DNA from 4 places in the Streptomyces sp. NPDC056883 genome. Region 2 is predicted to be linked to each of the others. Evidence: riboswitches for the same ligand, from Rfam matches in the RefSeq annotation. Region 2 holds a riboswitch; each other region holds the start of a gene.

Region 1 (3,381 bases), on a different contig from region 2:
GACCGGTACGGGCGGGGCCGTGGTGAAGCCGCCGCCGGCCACTGCGCGCAGCGCGTCGATCGAGGCGTAGGCGCTCGGGCTCGTGTCGGCGGGCTTGTACTTGAAGCCGCCCGCCGGGTTGTACTGGTTGGCGATCAGGAAGTCGATCGGGGTCTTGCCGTTGGCGGTCAGGAAGTCGCCGGTCTGCGGGCTGATGCCACAGGCGTTCAGGCCCGCCACGCCCCATCCGTTGGAACTGGTGTTGACGCCGTACAGGGAGTTGAAGGCGCCGGTGGTCGCGACCAGCTTGCCCTTGAGGAAGTTCTTGGCCTGGACGACGTCCGCATCGGTGTGGGGCACGCCGGAGACGCAGAGCGCCGCCATCGCGGCGCCGGTCATGTCGACGTCGCTCGCGGAGTTGAGGACGGTGGGGTTGCCCTCGGCCTTGTTGAAGGTCCAGCCGCCGTCCACGTGCTGGTTGGCGCGGATGCGGGTGACCATCGAGTCGGTCAGGGCCTGCGGAATGCGGTGGGCGCCGCCCTGCGTCTTGGCTCCGCGCAGCGAAAGGGCCGCGAAGACGGTGCCGTTGAAGTTACCTGACGGACCGAAGTAGCCGGCCTCTGCCGTCTGCCAGTAGGAATAGACGTTCGCGACGAGGTTGCGCGAGGCGGAGACCCGGGCCGGGTCGATGCCCGCGGCGTACGCGTTCAGGGTTCCGCGCTCGTAGTCGGTGACCACCGGGGAAGCCTGCGGCCAGCCTGCCGTGGAGAGCAGGTTGCGGTAGACCGTGCGGGCGTTCTTCGTCGTGTCGCCGCCGGGGGCGACATCGACGACGGCCGTACCCGCGGCGGCGAAGGCGCTGAACGCCCACTCGTTGGACAGCCCGGACCCGGCGTACGAACCGTCCGCGGCCTGGAGCGACTTGAGGTAGGCGACGCCGTTCGTCTTGGACGTGGCCATCTGCGCAGGGCTGGAGGTCGCGAAGGCGGGCAGTGCGGTGAGGACGAAGGCGCCGAGTGCGGCGGGCACCGCGAGCGCGAGGCGGCGGGAGGTACGGGGACGGGACATGGCCTGCTCCTGGAATCGGCGAACGCCGGCCGCCGCCCGCGCACGCCCACAGGTCACCGCACACGAACACGGCCGGGGCAGGGTGGGAGGGCCGCCGTCCGGAACGCGTGGTACGGCTTCCTGTACTGCATCGCCGTATGGGCATTCGGGCTCGGAACGGCCCCCGCCGTCCCCTACCGCTGCGCGTCAGCTCCGGCTTCTCACCGGATTCCCCCATGTGGCAGCCCAGGACGCTACCGGAGTGATCAAGGGTCCGCCAGCCAGTCAGCCGGCCACCCGGAGGGCGGGCAAGCCCAGGGCCCTCGAGACCCCTTGATGAGACTCACGCCACCTTGACGCGTCACCGACATCCGTGTTGCACTCCGGCTGATAACTGCTCAGTACCAGGGGAAGCCGGTCGAATTCCGGCGCTGACCCGCAACCGTAGGCCCGGGGCGTCCCGGGTGAGCCGGAATGCCTGGGGCTGGGTCACAGTACGAAGAACGCCGTCGCGGACTGCGGTGTGGTCGTCGCAACCTCCCACGGCGCACGAGCCGTGCGGGGGCGCATCGCCACGTACGCAGCCGCCCGGCAGAGACGAGGGCCGCGGTGGGCACCGAACAGCAGGCGAAACGGCAGTCGGGGACGAGGCGGCGGTTCTTCTCCCTCGTGACCGCGTCCTTCCTGACGCTCGGTGCGGGAGTGGCTTTCCTCACGGTCCCCACCTCCGCGAACGCAGACCCGGTCGAGCAGTGCACGGCCACCACCGGTGCCATCGTCGCCGTGGACTTCGGACCCTTCGGCGGCAAGGTCGAGCGCGGCTGCGACACCACCCCCACCACCGGCTACGAGCTGCTGCACACCGGCGGCTTCACCACCGAGGGCACCGTCCACGACGGTGACGGGTTCATCTGCCGGATCGGCAACGGCTCCTTCAACACCGGTACGGAGTACCCCACTCCGGACAAGGAGGACTGCGTCCTCACGCCGCAGGCCACCGCCTACTGGTCGTACTGGACCGCCTCCCCCGGCCAGAAGAACTGGACCTACAGCCCGCTCGGCGCCATGGCGCGCAACCCGAAGGCCGGCGACGTGGACGCCTGGGTCTACGGAGGAACCGACATCGGCGGCACCTCGGGCAAGCCCGTCTTCTCCCCCGACGACGTACGGGCCGGGGGAGGTTCCACCCCCGATCCGACCGTCCCGACGGCCCCTCCCACCGTGCCCGCCGGGTCGGTCGACGTGCCCGCGGCCATCCGCTGGATCAGCGGCAAGCTGACGGACGGGGAGCGCGTCGTCGACGAGGGCTCCACCACCCCGAACCACCTCCTCACCACCGAGGCCGTGTACGCCCTGACGGCTGCCGACCCGAAGAGCCCGGCGGCCAGGAAGGTCGCCGCCTTCCTCGCCGCGCCCGCGCAGACCGACGCGTACGCCTACCCGGCCGGCAAGGACAAGATCCCCGACGCCTCCGCCGCCGCCCGTCTCGCGCTCGTCGCCGAGGCCACCGGCAAGGACCCTCGCGCCTTCGGCGGTCACGACCTGCTCGGCGACCTCGTCAGGTACGTCTGCCCGCGCGACATCGGTGACGGCGAGAACGTCGAAGGCTGCCTGACCAAGGGGGACTTCCGCACCACCGGCCAGTCCGACGCCCAGGCCATGGCCGTCATCGCGCTGCTGAACGGAGGCGTGACGCCCCCGGCCCACGCCGTGAACCGGCTGATCGGACTCCAGTGCGAGGACGGCGGCTTCACCTCCATCCTCATCCGCTCCGGCGAATGGTGCGACAGCGACGCGAACGCCACCGGGCTCATCACGCTGGCCCTCAAGCGGGCCGGCGGCCACGACGCGGCCGTGCAGAAGGCCCGTGGCTACCTCAAGAAGTCCCAACTGGCGACCGGCGCCTGGCCCTCCGCCTCGTACATGACGACCGGCAGCCCGGCCTCCACCGCCTGGGCCGCCCAGGCCCTGCGCGCACTCGGCGACGCGGCCTTCGCGGACGCGGGCGTCTCCTGGCTGTCCAAGCACCAGTTCCCGGGAGCCGGTTTCGGCTTCGAGGAGGACGACACCGAATCGCGGCTGTTCGCCACCGCGCCGGCCGCCGTCGCCGGCGCCAAGAGCGACCTGGTCGCGCTGACGACGACGAAGACCGATCCGCCGACCACCCCGCCGGTCACTCCGCCCGTCACCCCGCCCGTCACTCCCCCGGTCACTCCTCCGGCCGGTGACGGGCCGGACCTGAGGAAGGGCTCGGCGTACCTAGCCGACCACAGCCGTCTGATCCAGGGCCGCTACTACGAGAGCGGCGCGGGCACCGGCTTCGCCGACTACGGCCTGACCATCGACGGCGCCTAC
Region 2 (3,381 bases):
GGGCCGCGTCCAGGACTCCGTGCGGGAACCCGCGTGACGCGCCTGCGCCACGTGCTGGGCCGGGCCCGGTTCTTCGTCAGGGAGTTCTCGGGCGAGGCCGCCTACGACCGCTACGTGGCGCACGCCCGTACGCACGATCCGGACGCGGTGGTCCAGTCGCGCCGGGCCTTCGAACGGGCCCGCACGGACGCCCGCGAGGGCGACCCGCGCGAAGGGTTCCGCTGCTGCTGAACCGTGGGGCCGCACAGGGGCCGCCGCGTTCCGTCCACCCGACGGAACGCGGCGGCCCCTTGCGTTTCCCTGGCGCACACTCGATGCCATGGACATCATCATCAGGACGGCGGCGGCCGCCGAATACGAAGAGCTCGGCGAGATCACCGCACGGGCGTACCTCGACGACGGACTGCTCGACTTCGCCGAGGAGGACCCCTACCTGAGCCGGCTGCGCGACGTCGCCGGCCGGGCACCCGACGGCGAGGTGCTCGTCGCGGCGTACGAGGGCACGCTGCTCGGTGGTGTGACCTTCGCCCCTCCCGGCAGCCCGCTCTGCGATATCGCGGGCCCCGGCGAGGCGGAGTTCCGGATGCTGGCCGTCTCCCCGGCAGCCCGCGGACGCGGCGCGGGCGAGGCCCTCGTACGGGCCTGCGTGAACCGCGCCCGGGAGCTGGAGGGCGTGAGCCACCTGGTGCTGTCGACCACGGAGAAGATGCTCGGGGCGCACCGGATCTACGACCGGCTGGGCTTCGTACGGACCCCCGAGCGGGACTGGTACCCGGTTCCGGGGCTGCCCCTGCTCACCTACCGCCTGGAGCTCTAGGCCACACCGCCCGCGAGGAGCGACACAACATGTGGGGGCTACCGCAAGCACCGGCCCCCACATGTATGCTCATGCTCGCTGTCGTCGCAGGGGAATCCGGTGAGAATCCGGAACTGTCCCGCAACGGTATGAAATGCACCGACCCGCTCGCTGCATCCGCAAGTCCGAGGACCTGCCGACAGTGCGCCCGGCTCGACCGAACCGGGTGCAGACACGTCCGGGCCTCGCGGTTGGGCCGGTGGACGCCACGTGGCGCACGCGCACTGCCCTGCCAGGCACGCGCTCCCCCACGTGCGCCCCCTCGCGCCCCGCACCAACGGTGACCCCGGAGCCGAGCGAGGGAGAGCTCCCCCCGTGACCATCGCGCCTTCCGCACCGCGCGCCGAGTCCGACCCGTCCACCTACGAGGGTCCGGGGGCCGCGCTCCTGCGCACGCTCACCGAGCTGACCGCCGACCTGCCCGACACCGACCCCGGCCGGGTCGCCGCCGCCGCGCTGCGCGGCCGCAGCGCCGCCGCCGACGAGGCGGAGCTCCGTACGCTCGCCACCGAGGCGGCCGCCGGGCTGATCTCCGAGGACCCGGCGTACTCCCGGCTCGCCGCCCGCCTGCTGACGCTGGCCGTCCGCGACGAGGCCGCCGGCCAGGGCTCCACCTCCTTCTCCGGCTCCGTCGAGGTCGGCCACCGCGAGGGGCTCATCGCCGACCGCACCGCAGACTTCGTACGCCTGCACGCGAACCGGCTCGACGCGCTGGTCGAGCACGCGCTCGCCGAGGGCGCCGACGACCGCTTCGGCTTCTTCGGCCTGCGCACCCTGCACAGCCGCTACCTGCTGCGGCACCCGATCACCCGCCAGGTCATCGAGACCCCCCAGTACTTCATGCTGCGCGTGGCCTGCGGCCTCGCGGAGAACGAGTCCGTCCAGGCCGTCGAGGAAGTCGCCTCCCTCTACCGGCTGATGAGCCGCCTGGACTACCTGCCGTCCTCCCCCACGCTCTTCAACTCCGGCACCCGCCACCCGCAGATGTCCTCCTGCTACCTGCTGGACTCCCCGCTGGACGAGCTGGACTCGATCTACGACCGCTACCACCAGGTCGCGCGCCTCTCCAAGCACGCCGGCGGCATCGGCCTCTCGTACTCCCGCATCCGCGCCCGCGGTTCGCTGATCCGCGGCACGAACGGCCACTCCAACGGCATCGTCCCGTTCCTGAAGACGCTGGACGCCTCCGTCGCCGCCGTGAACCAGGGCGGCCGCCGCAAGGGCGCAGCCGCGGTCTACCTGGAGACCTGGCACGCGGACATCGAGGAGTTCCTGGAGCTCCGCGACAACACCGGCGAGGACCAGCGCCGCACCCACAACCTGAACCTGGCCCACTGGGTGCCGGACGAGTTCATGCGCCGCGTGAACGCCGACGCCGACTGGTCGCTGTTCTCCCCGGCCGACGTCCCCGAGCTGGTCGACCTGTGGGGCGACGCGTTCGACGCCGCCTACCGCAAGGCCGAGGAGTCGGGCCTGGCCCGCAAGAGCATGCCCGCCCGCGACCTGTACGGCCGGATGATGCGCACCCTCGCGCAGACCGGCCAGGGCTGGATGACCTTCAAGGACGCCTCCAACCGCACGGCGAACCAGACCGCCGAGCCGGGCACCGTCGTCCACTCCTCGAACCTCTGCACCGAGATCATCGAGGTCACCAACGACGGCGAGACGGCCGTCTGCAACCTCGGCTCGGTCAACCTCGGCGCCTTCGTCCTCGCCGAGTCCGGGGACATCGACTGGGAGCGGCTGGACGAGACCGTCCGCACCGCGGTCACCTTCCTCGACCGCGTCGTGGACATCAACTTCTACCCGACCGAGCAGGCCGGCCGCTCCAACGCCCGCTGGCGTCCGGTGGGCCTGGGCGCGATGGGCCTCCAGGACGTCTTCTTCCAACTGAAGCTGCCCTTCGACTCCCCCGAGGCGAAGGCCCTGTCCACGAAGCTCTCCGAGCGCATCATGCTCGCGGCGTACGAGGCCTCCTGCGACCTGGCCGAGCGCAACGGCCCGCTCCCCGCGTGGGAGCAGACCCGCACGGCCCGCGGCGTCCTGCACCCCGATCACTACGACGTCGAGCTGAACTGGCCGGAGCGCTGGGACGCGCTGCGCGCCCGCGTCGCGAAGTCCGGGATGCGCAACTCGCTCCTCCTGGCCATCGCCCCGACGGCGACCATCGCCTCCATCGCGGGCGTGTACGAGTGCATCGAGCCGCAGGTCTCCAACCTCTTCAAGCGCGAGACCCTGAGCGGGGAGTTCCTCCAGGTCAACGGCTACCTGGTGCAGGAGCTCAAGCGGCTCGGCGTCTGGGACGCCCAGACCCGCGAGGCGCTGCGCGAGTCCTCCGGCTCGGTCCAGGGCTTCGGCTGGATCCCGGCGGAGGTGCGCGACCTGTACCGCACGGCGTGGGAGATCCCGCAGCGCGGCCTGATCGACATGGCGGCGGCGCGCACCCCCTTCCTCGACCAGTCCCAGTCGCTGAACCTGTTCCTGGAGACGCCCACCATCGGCAAGCTCAGCTCGATGTACGCGTA
Region 3 (3,381 bases), on a different contig from region 2:
GATCGCGGCCGGGTCGTCGGTGGCGTGGGCGCGGGCGGTGAAGTCCCCGCGGGGGCTGAGCACCCGGACCCCGTGCTCCCGCAGGGCCGCCAGATGGGGTCCACGGGCGACGAGGTGCACATCGGCGCCTGCTCGGTGCAGCGCGGCGCCGACGTAGGCGCCGATCGCACCGGCGCCCAGAACTGCGACTTTCACTATGTGGCACTCCGTTCGGTCGAGGGTACCGAGGAACTGCCGAACGTTGTCGACGAAATATTGTCTACAGGATGGAATCCTGGGCGGCAAGGGCTGACGCAGGCCGGGGGAGGGGGAGTTGGCCGTCCGGGGGTGGTCGGCACGGTGCGCCGTAGACTGTAGGCGAAAGACAATCCATCATGAGGTTTCGCGACGCAGCGACCGGCGCTGCCCAGGAGGGGACCGTGATGTTGTCGACAGGACTGCCGCAGGGGACGGTGCCCAAGCTGGAGCGGCCCGGCCCGCTGCGTGACCGCGTCTACGGGGCCCTGTTGGAGCTCATCACCACCCGCGCCCTCCAGCCGGGGCAGCACCTCGTCGAGAGCGAACTCGCCGGACACCTCGGGGTGTCCCGGCAGCCGGTACGGGAGGCGCTGCAGCGCCTGAGCACCGAGGGATGGGTCGATCTGCGGCCCGCCCAGGGGGCGTTCGTGCACGAGCCGACCGAGGAGGAGGCGGACCAGCTCCTCACGGTCCGCACGCTGCTGGAGGCCGAAGCCGCCCGGCTGGCCGCCGCCCACGCAGGCGCCGAGGCCGTCGCCGCGCTCGAAGAGCTGTGCGCGCAGGGGGAGCGGGCCGTCGCCGCCGACGACGTGGACACCGCCGTCGCGACGAACGCCCGGCTCCACGCGAAGATCATGGAGCTCGCGGGCAACGCCGTCCTCGCCGAGCTGGCCGGACAGGTGGACCGGCGCGTCCGCTGGTACTACACCCCTGTCGCCCGCCAGCGCGGCCACCAGTCCTGGGTCGAGCACCGCCGGTTGATCGCGGCGATCGCGGATGGTGACGGGCAGGCCGCGACGGCGATCATGCGCGCGCACACGGAACACACCCGCAAGACGTACCACGAGCGGGAGAAGTAGTCCGGCGGCCGGAAAGCACCGTCCGAGATCCGTCGTGTCTCATTTCACCGTCCGACATGTGGGAAGTCGTGTTCATTTCGCGGCCCCCCGCCCTACTGTGGGCCTCGCAGCTGGTTCGCCCCCGTTCGCCAGGCGGGATGCGTCGTAAGAGGGAACCCGGTGGGAATCCGGGACTGCCCCGCAGCGGTGAGCGGGAACGACCGCCGTCATACGCACTGGGACCGGAACCGGTCCTGGGAAGCGACGGCCATTAGGAGTCCGCCGGGAGACCGGCAGGCGAGCCCGCGAGTCCGAAGACCTGCCCGTTGCCCGTGAGCGATCGACCGCGCACGGTTTCCCGGTGACCTCGTGGGCGGGTCGGCGTGCACCTCAGGCGGATCCTCCCGTCGCGTACCCCAGCCGTACGCGACCCCGGCGGTCCGCCCGTTCCGGCACCCTTCGCCTCCGCGACCCGTCACCGGGTTCATGGAGACACGCTCGCGAAGGAGAGTTCCGTGACCACCGAGTCCGCAGCCGCGCCCGTACGGGCCACCGTGTACGGCTACCCCCGCCAGGGACAGAACCGGGAACTGAAGAAGGCCGTCGAGGGCTACTGGAAGGGCCGCGTCACCGCCGAAGCCCTCCGCGCCACGGCCCGCGACCTGCGCCGGACCAACTGGGCCCAGCTCGCCGGGGCCGGCATCACCGAGGTTCCGACCGGCGACTTCTCGTACTACGACCACGTCCTGGACACCACGGTCATGGTCGGCGCCATCCCCGACCGCCACCGCTCCGCCGTCGCGGCGGACGCCCTGGACGGCTACTTCGCGATGGCCCGCGGCACCCAGGACGTGGCCCCGCTGGAAATGACCAAGTGGTTCGACACCAACTACCACTACCTGGTCCCCGAACTCGGGCCCGACACCGTCTTCACCGCCGAACCCGCCCGGCAGGTAGCCGAGTTGAAGGAAGCCCTGGCCCTCGGCCACACGGCCCGCCCGGTCCTGGTCGGACCGGTGACCTACCTCCTCCTCGCCAAGCCCGCACCCGGCGTGGCCGCCGACTTCGAACCGCTCACCCTGCTCGACCGGCTGCTCCCCGTCTACGCCCGGGTCCTCGCGGACCTGCGCGCGGCGGGCGCCGCATGGGTCCAGCTCGACGAACCGGCCCTGGTCCAGGACCGCACACCGGCCGAACTGAACGCGGCGGCCCGCGCCTACCGCGAGCTCGGCCGCCTGACCGAGCGCCCCAAGCTGCTCGTGGCCTCCTACTTCGACCGGCTCGGCGACGCCCTGCCCGTCCTGGCGAAGGCGCCCGTGGAGGGACTCGCCCTCGACTTCACCGACCGGGCCGCGGCCAACCTCGACGACCTCGCCGCCGTCGGCGGCATCCCCGGCAAGCGTCTGGTCGCCGGCGTGGTCAACGGCCGCAACATCTGGATCAACGACCACCAGAAGTCGCTGACCACCCTCGGCACCCTGCTCGGCCTCGCCGACCGGGTCGACGTGGCCGCCTCCTGCTCCCTGCTGCACGTCCCGATCGACGCCGACGCCGAGCGGGACACCGAGCCGCAGATCCGGCGCTGGCTCGCCTTCGCCCGCCAGAAGGCCAGCGAGATCAGCACGCTGGCCCGCGGACTGGCCGGGGGCACGGACGCGATCGCCGCCGAACTCGCCGCGAACCGAGCCGACCTGGCCTCCCGTACCGCCTCCCCGATCACCCACGACCCGGCCGTCCGCGCCCGCACCGCAGCGATCACCGAGGCCGACGTCCACCGCGCCCAGCCCTACGCCGAACGGGCCGCGGCCCAGCGCGCCCACCTCGGCCTGCCGCTGCTTCCCACCACCACCATCGGCTCCTTCCCGCAGACCACGGAGCTGCGCACCGCCCGCGCCGACCTGCGCGCCGGACGCATCGACACGGCGGCCTACGAGGAACGCATCCGGGCCGAGATCCGCGAGGTCGTCTCCTTCCAGGAGAAGACGGGCCTCGACGTGCTCGTGCACGGCGAACCCGAACGCAACGACATGGTCCAGTACTTCGCCGAGCAGCTCACCGGATACCTCGCCACGCAGCACGGCTGGGTCCAGTCCTACGGCACCCGCTACGTCCGCCCGCCGGTCCTCGCCGGGGACGTCTCCCGTCCCGACCCGATGACCGTCCGCTGGACCACGTACGCCCAGGCACAGACGGCCAAGCCGGTCAAGGGCATGCTCACCGGCCCGGTCACCATGCTCGCCTGGTCCTTCGTACGCGACGACCAGCCCCTCGGCGAGACCGCGCGCCAGGTCGGACTCGCCCTGCG
Region 4 (3,381 bases), on a different contig from region 2:
AGGTGCGCCTCGACAAGGAGCGGGAGGCCGAGGACGGCTTCGACGGCTCCTGGGTCGCCCACCCCGGACTCGTCCCCGTCTGCCACGAGGTCTTCGACAACCTCCTGGGGGACCGGCCGAACCAACTGGACCGGACGCGTGAGGACGTCGACGTGGCGGCCGCCGACCTCCTGTCCGTCCGCCGGATCGCCGCCCCGCCGACCTCGGAGGGCATCCGCTCCAACGTGGCAGTGGCACTGCGGTACTTCGACGCCTGGCTGCGCGGCAGCGGAGCCGTGGCCCTGTACGGCCTGATGGAGGACGCCGCGACCGCCGAGATCGCGCGTGTCCAGATCTGGCAGTGGCTCCGCCACGACCGGGTGGACCGGGGGACGGTCACCGACCTCCTCGACGCCGAATGCGCGGCTCTGGAGGCCGAGGACCCACAGGCCCTCGCCCTCGAAGCCAGGGAGATCTTCGTGGACACCGCCCTCTCGGTGCAGCTCCCCGCCTTCTTCACCCCCGAGGCCTACACCCGCCACCTCGTCCGCCGCGCCCCCTGGCCGCGCAGGTGACCGCGTGAGCGCCCCCGTACAGCCGGAGCGGATCCTGCGGGTCGGGGTCGTCGGCGGTGGCCGGATGGGAGCCGGAATCGCCGAGGTGTGCGCCCGCGCCGGAGTGGACACCGTAGTCGCCTGGATACGGTCGAGGCCATCGCGGAATCGCTGTACGAGGAGTTCAAGGAACCGCTGTACGCCCCGCCCCCGCTGCTCCGGCGGATGGTGCAGGCGAGGCTGCTGGGCCGCAAGAGCGGCCGCGGGTTCCACACGTACGGCCGGGTCTGAGGGGCCCGGCAGGCCTCCGGCCATGAGGGTGCGCCGGAGGTGCCCGAGGGCGGTGGGGGTGTGGCGAGTGGTGTCGCCGCGCCCCCACCGTGCAAGGCGCTTCTCGCGGCGCTGCTGCGCCTGCTAGAAGGCGGTCCAGGTGTAGGCGACCTGGTCGCCGGCCTTCAGCTTGAACTGGCAGCCGCCGACCGGGGTCGCAGTGCCGTTGACGGAGATGCTCCAGTAGGCGGCGCCGCCTCCGCCTACGCTCTTGATCGTGTCGACGGAGAAGTCGTCGAACGAGGCGTACCAGGTCCCGTCCCACGTGAAGTGCTTCTTCTTGGCGGCGTCGTCGAGTGCGGCCGTCGGTGTGGGCACGGCGCTCGGGTTGGCACCACCGTTCGTACCGTCGCACTTGTGCGTCCCGCCGGCGATGGTGGTCACGTCGTGCCCCTTGGTCTTTATCTTCCCCTTGAACAGCAGGCCGTTGGGGCCCTGCACGGTGAGGCTGACCTTGACCGGGGCATTCGTGTTCGGTGCCGGCTTGGCGTGGGCGACGGCGGGCGCGGTGGCGAGCGCGAGTCCCAGGGCGGCCGTCGTGACGAGGGTGCGACGGACGAGGTTCGGGCGCATGGGTTGCCTTTCGGGCAGAGCGGCCGCAGCAGGGCCCCTCCGCTGCGGCATCGCCCGGCAGCACCGGTCCCCGGTGCGGCGGGAGCAGGCTGTGGCGAGTCGGCGACTCAAGGCTCCGCGCTGCAGTCCGTGACAGTGGGAGTCGGTGCGAGCCGTATGGCGGGCTATCCGACTCGGGGCGCGGATGCGCCCCACACGGTTGCAGGTCAGCGCCGGATTCACACCGGCTTCCCCCTGGCCACACGGCGATTCAGTTGTCACCCGGTCCGACCGGGCACACGCATCGTACGGTCGCCGCCACGTGGTGACCAGTGGCACCTTCCGGTGTGCGCCGAAGCCGGGTCTGGTTCTCCGCCATGCCAAGCCGACCCGGCCTTGAGGTGTCAGGCGCCGCGCGTGCCGAAGAAGGCGCGGACGTCGGCCACGAACGCCTCCGGCTGCTCCAGCGAGAGGAAGTTGCCGCCGCGTTCGAGCTCGGTCCAGTGGGTGATGTTGTGGTCTCGCTCGGCGAAGCGGCGGATGGCGATGTCGGTGTGCAGGGCGACGGCGACGCCGGTCGGGACGGTGCCGCGGGCCTTCGGGGCCCAGGCGCTCGGGTCGTGGCCCGCCTCGTAGTACAAGTTCGCCGAGGAGCCCGCCGTGCCGCTGAACCAGTAGACACTGATGTTGGTCAGCAGGCGGTCGCGCCCCACGGCATCTTCGGGAAGCTCGGCGGCGGGGTCCGTCCACTCCTTGAACTTCTCGGTGATCCAAGCGAGTTGGCCGACCGGCGAGTCGTGCAGTCCGTAGGCGAGGGTCTGCGGACGGGTGGACTGGATGGCGTTGAAGCCCATCTTGTCCTGCTGGAAATCCTCCAGCCGCGCCAGCCGCTCCTGCTCGGACGCGGTCAGCCCCTCGAACTCGGCAGGATCCCCGGAGGGGAAGGTGACCAGGCCGTTGACGTGAATGCCGACGACCGCGTCGGGCGCCTGCCGCCCCATCTCGGCAGCGATCCAGGCTCCACCGCCTGTTCCCTGGACGCCGTACGTGCCGTAGCCGAGCCGCCCCATCAGCTCGACGAACGCCCCCGCGATGCGACCGGTGTTCCAGCCGGCCTCGCCGAGCGGACCGGAGAAGCCGGTGCCGGGCGTGGACGTCACCACGACGTGGAAGTCCTCCGCCAGCGGCCGGATGACCTCGACGAACTGCACGAACGAGCAGGGCCAGTCGTGCAGCAGGAGCAGCGGCACCGCCGCCGGGTTCTGCGAACGGACGTGCAGGAAGTGGATGTTCTGGCCGTCGATCTCGGTGGTGAACTGCGGGAACTCATTGAGCTCCGCCTCGGCCTTGCGCCAGTCGAAACCGTCGGCCCAGTACGCGGCCAGGGCCTTGAGGTAGTCGGTGGGCACACCCCGGCTCCAGCCGGCGCCGGGGATCTCGCCGCTCCAGCGGGTACGTGCCAGCCGCCCCCGCAGGTCGTCGAGCTCCTCCTGCGGGACGTCGATGCGGAACGGCTTGATCCGGGCGTCGGTGTTGCTCTTGTTCTCCATGAGTACGACAGTATTCTGAATATAGGCACGATACGTTCCTAATAGCGCGACAGGCTTGTCCTCATGCTTGATACATCCGCACGGTTGCTGCGCCTCCTCTCCCTTCTGCAGACCCCGAGGGCCTGGCCGGGATCCGAACTGGCCGAGCGCCTCGGGGTGAGCGGCCGCACCGTCCGCAACGACATCGACCGACTGCGCGAGCTCGGCTACCCCGTGGACGCCACACGGGGAACCACCGGCGGCTACCGGCTCGGCGCCGGGGCGGCGATGCCTCCGCTGCTCCTCGACGACGAGGAGGCCGTCGCGGTGACGGTCGCGCTGCGCACCGCCGCGCAGGGCGTCGTCCCCGGCACCGAGGAGATCTCCCTGCGGACGCTCGCCAAGCTGGAGCAGGTGCTGCCCTCCCGGCTGCGCCG

What was found. Region 2 has a riboswitch for cobalamin ahead of ACFRU2_RS10765 (ribonucleoside-diphosphate reductase subunit alpha). Riboswitches for the same ligand answer to the same signal wherever they lie in the genome.
Region 1: linked by a shared signal. The riboswitch ahead of ACFRU2_RS02795 (prenyltransferase/squalene oxidase repeat-containing protein) and the one ahead of ACFRU2_RS10765 (ribonucleoside-diphosphate reductase subunit alpha) in region 2 are both predicted to bind cobalamin.
Region 3: linked by a shared signal. The riboswitch ahead of metE (5-methyltetrahydropteroyltriglutamate--homocysteine S-methyltransferase) and the one ahead of ACFRU2_RS10765 (ribonucleoside-diphosphate reductase subunit alpha) in region 2 are both predicted to bind cobalamin.
Region 4: linked by a shared signal. The riboswitch ahead of ACFRU2_RS02830 (DUF4430 domain-containing protein) and the one ahead of ACFRU2_RS10765 (ribonucleoside-diphosphate reductase subunit alpha) in region 2 are both predicted to bind cobalamin.

What each region holds. Positions count from the first base shown of each region.
Region 1 is NZ_JBHUBS010000001.1:592,604-595,984, reverse strand. It holds gene ACFRU2_RS02800 (hypothetical protein) at 1-1,047, opposite strand, end outside; cobalamin riboswitch at 1,166-1,301, opposite strand; cobalamin riboswitch at 1,389-1,527, shown strand; gene ACFRU2_RS02795 (prenyltransferase/squalene oxidase repeat-containing protein) at 1,636-3,381, shown strand, end outside.
Region 2 is NZ_JBHUBS010000003.1:384,572-387,952, reverse strand. It holds gene ACFRU2_RS10780 (carbon starvation CstA family protein) at 1-37, shown strand, start outside; gene ACFRU2_RS10775 (YbdD/YjiX family protein) at 34-231, shown strand; gene ACFRU2_RS10770 (GNAT family N-acetyltransferase) at 320-817, shown strand; cobalamin riboswitch at 876-1,012, shown strand; gene ACFRU2_RS10765 (ribonucleoside-diphosphate reductase subunit alpha) at 1,172-3,381, shown strand, end outside.
Region 3 is NZ_JBHUBS010000002.1:71,330-74,710, forward strand. It holds gene ACFRU2_RS05675 (2-dehydropantoate 2-reductase) at 1-195, opposite strand, end outside; gene ACFRU2_RS05680 (GntR family transcriptional regulator) at 423-1,097, shown strand; cobalamin riboswitch at 1,192-1,418, shown strand; gene metE (5-methyltetrahydropteroyltriglutamate--homocysteine S-methyltransferase) at 1,592-3,381, shown strand, end outside.
Region 4 is NZ_JBHUBS010000001.1:601,569-604,949, forward strand. It holds gene aceB (malate synthase A) at 1-554, shown strand, start outside; partial or broken gene ACFRU2_RS02825 (3-hydroxyacyl-CoA dehydrogenase family protein) at 675-824, shown strand; gene ACFRU2_RS02830 (DUF4430 domain-containing protein) at 948-1,436, opposite strand; cobalamin riboswitch at 1,577-1,716, opposite strand; gene ACFRU2_RS02835 (epoxide hydrolase family protein) at 1,820-2,965, opposite strand; gene ACFRU2_RS02840 (helix-turn-helix transcriptional regulator) at 3,029-3,381, shown strand, end outside.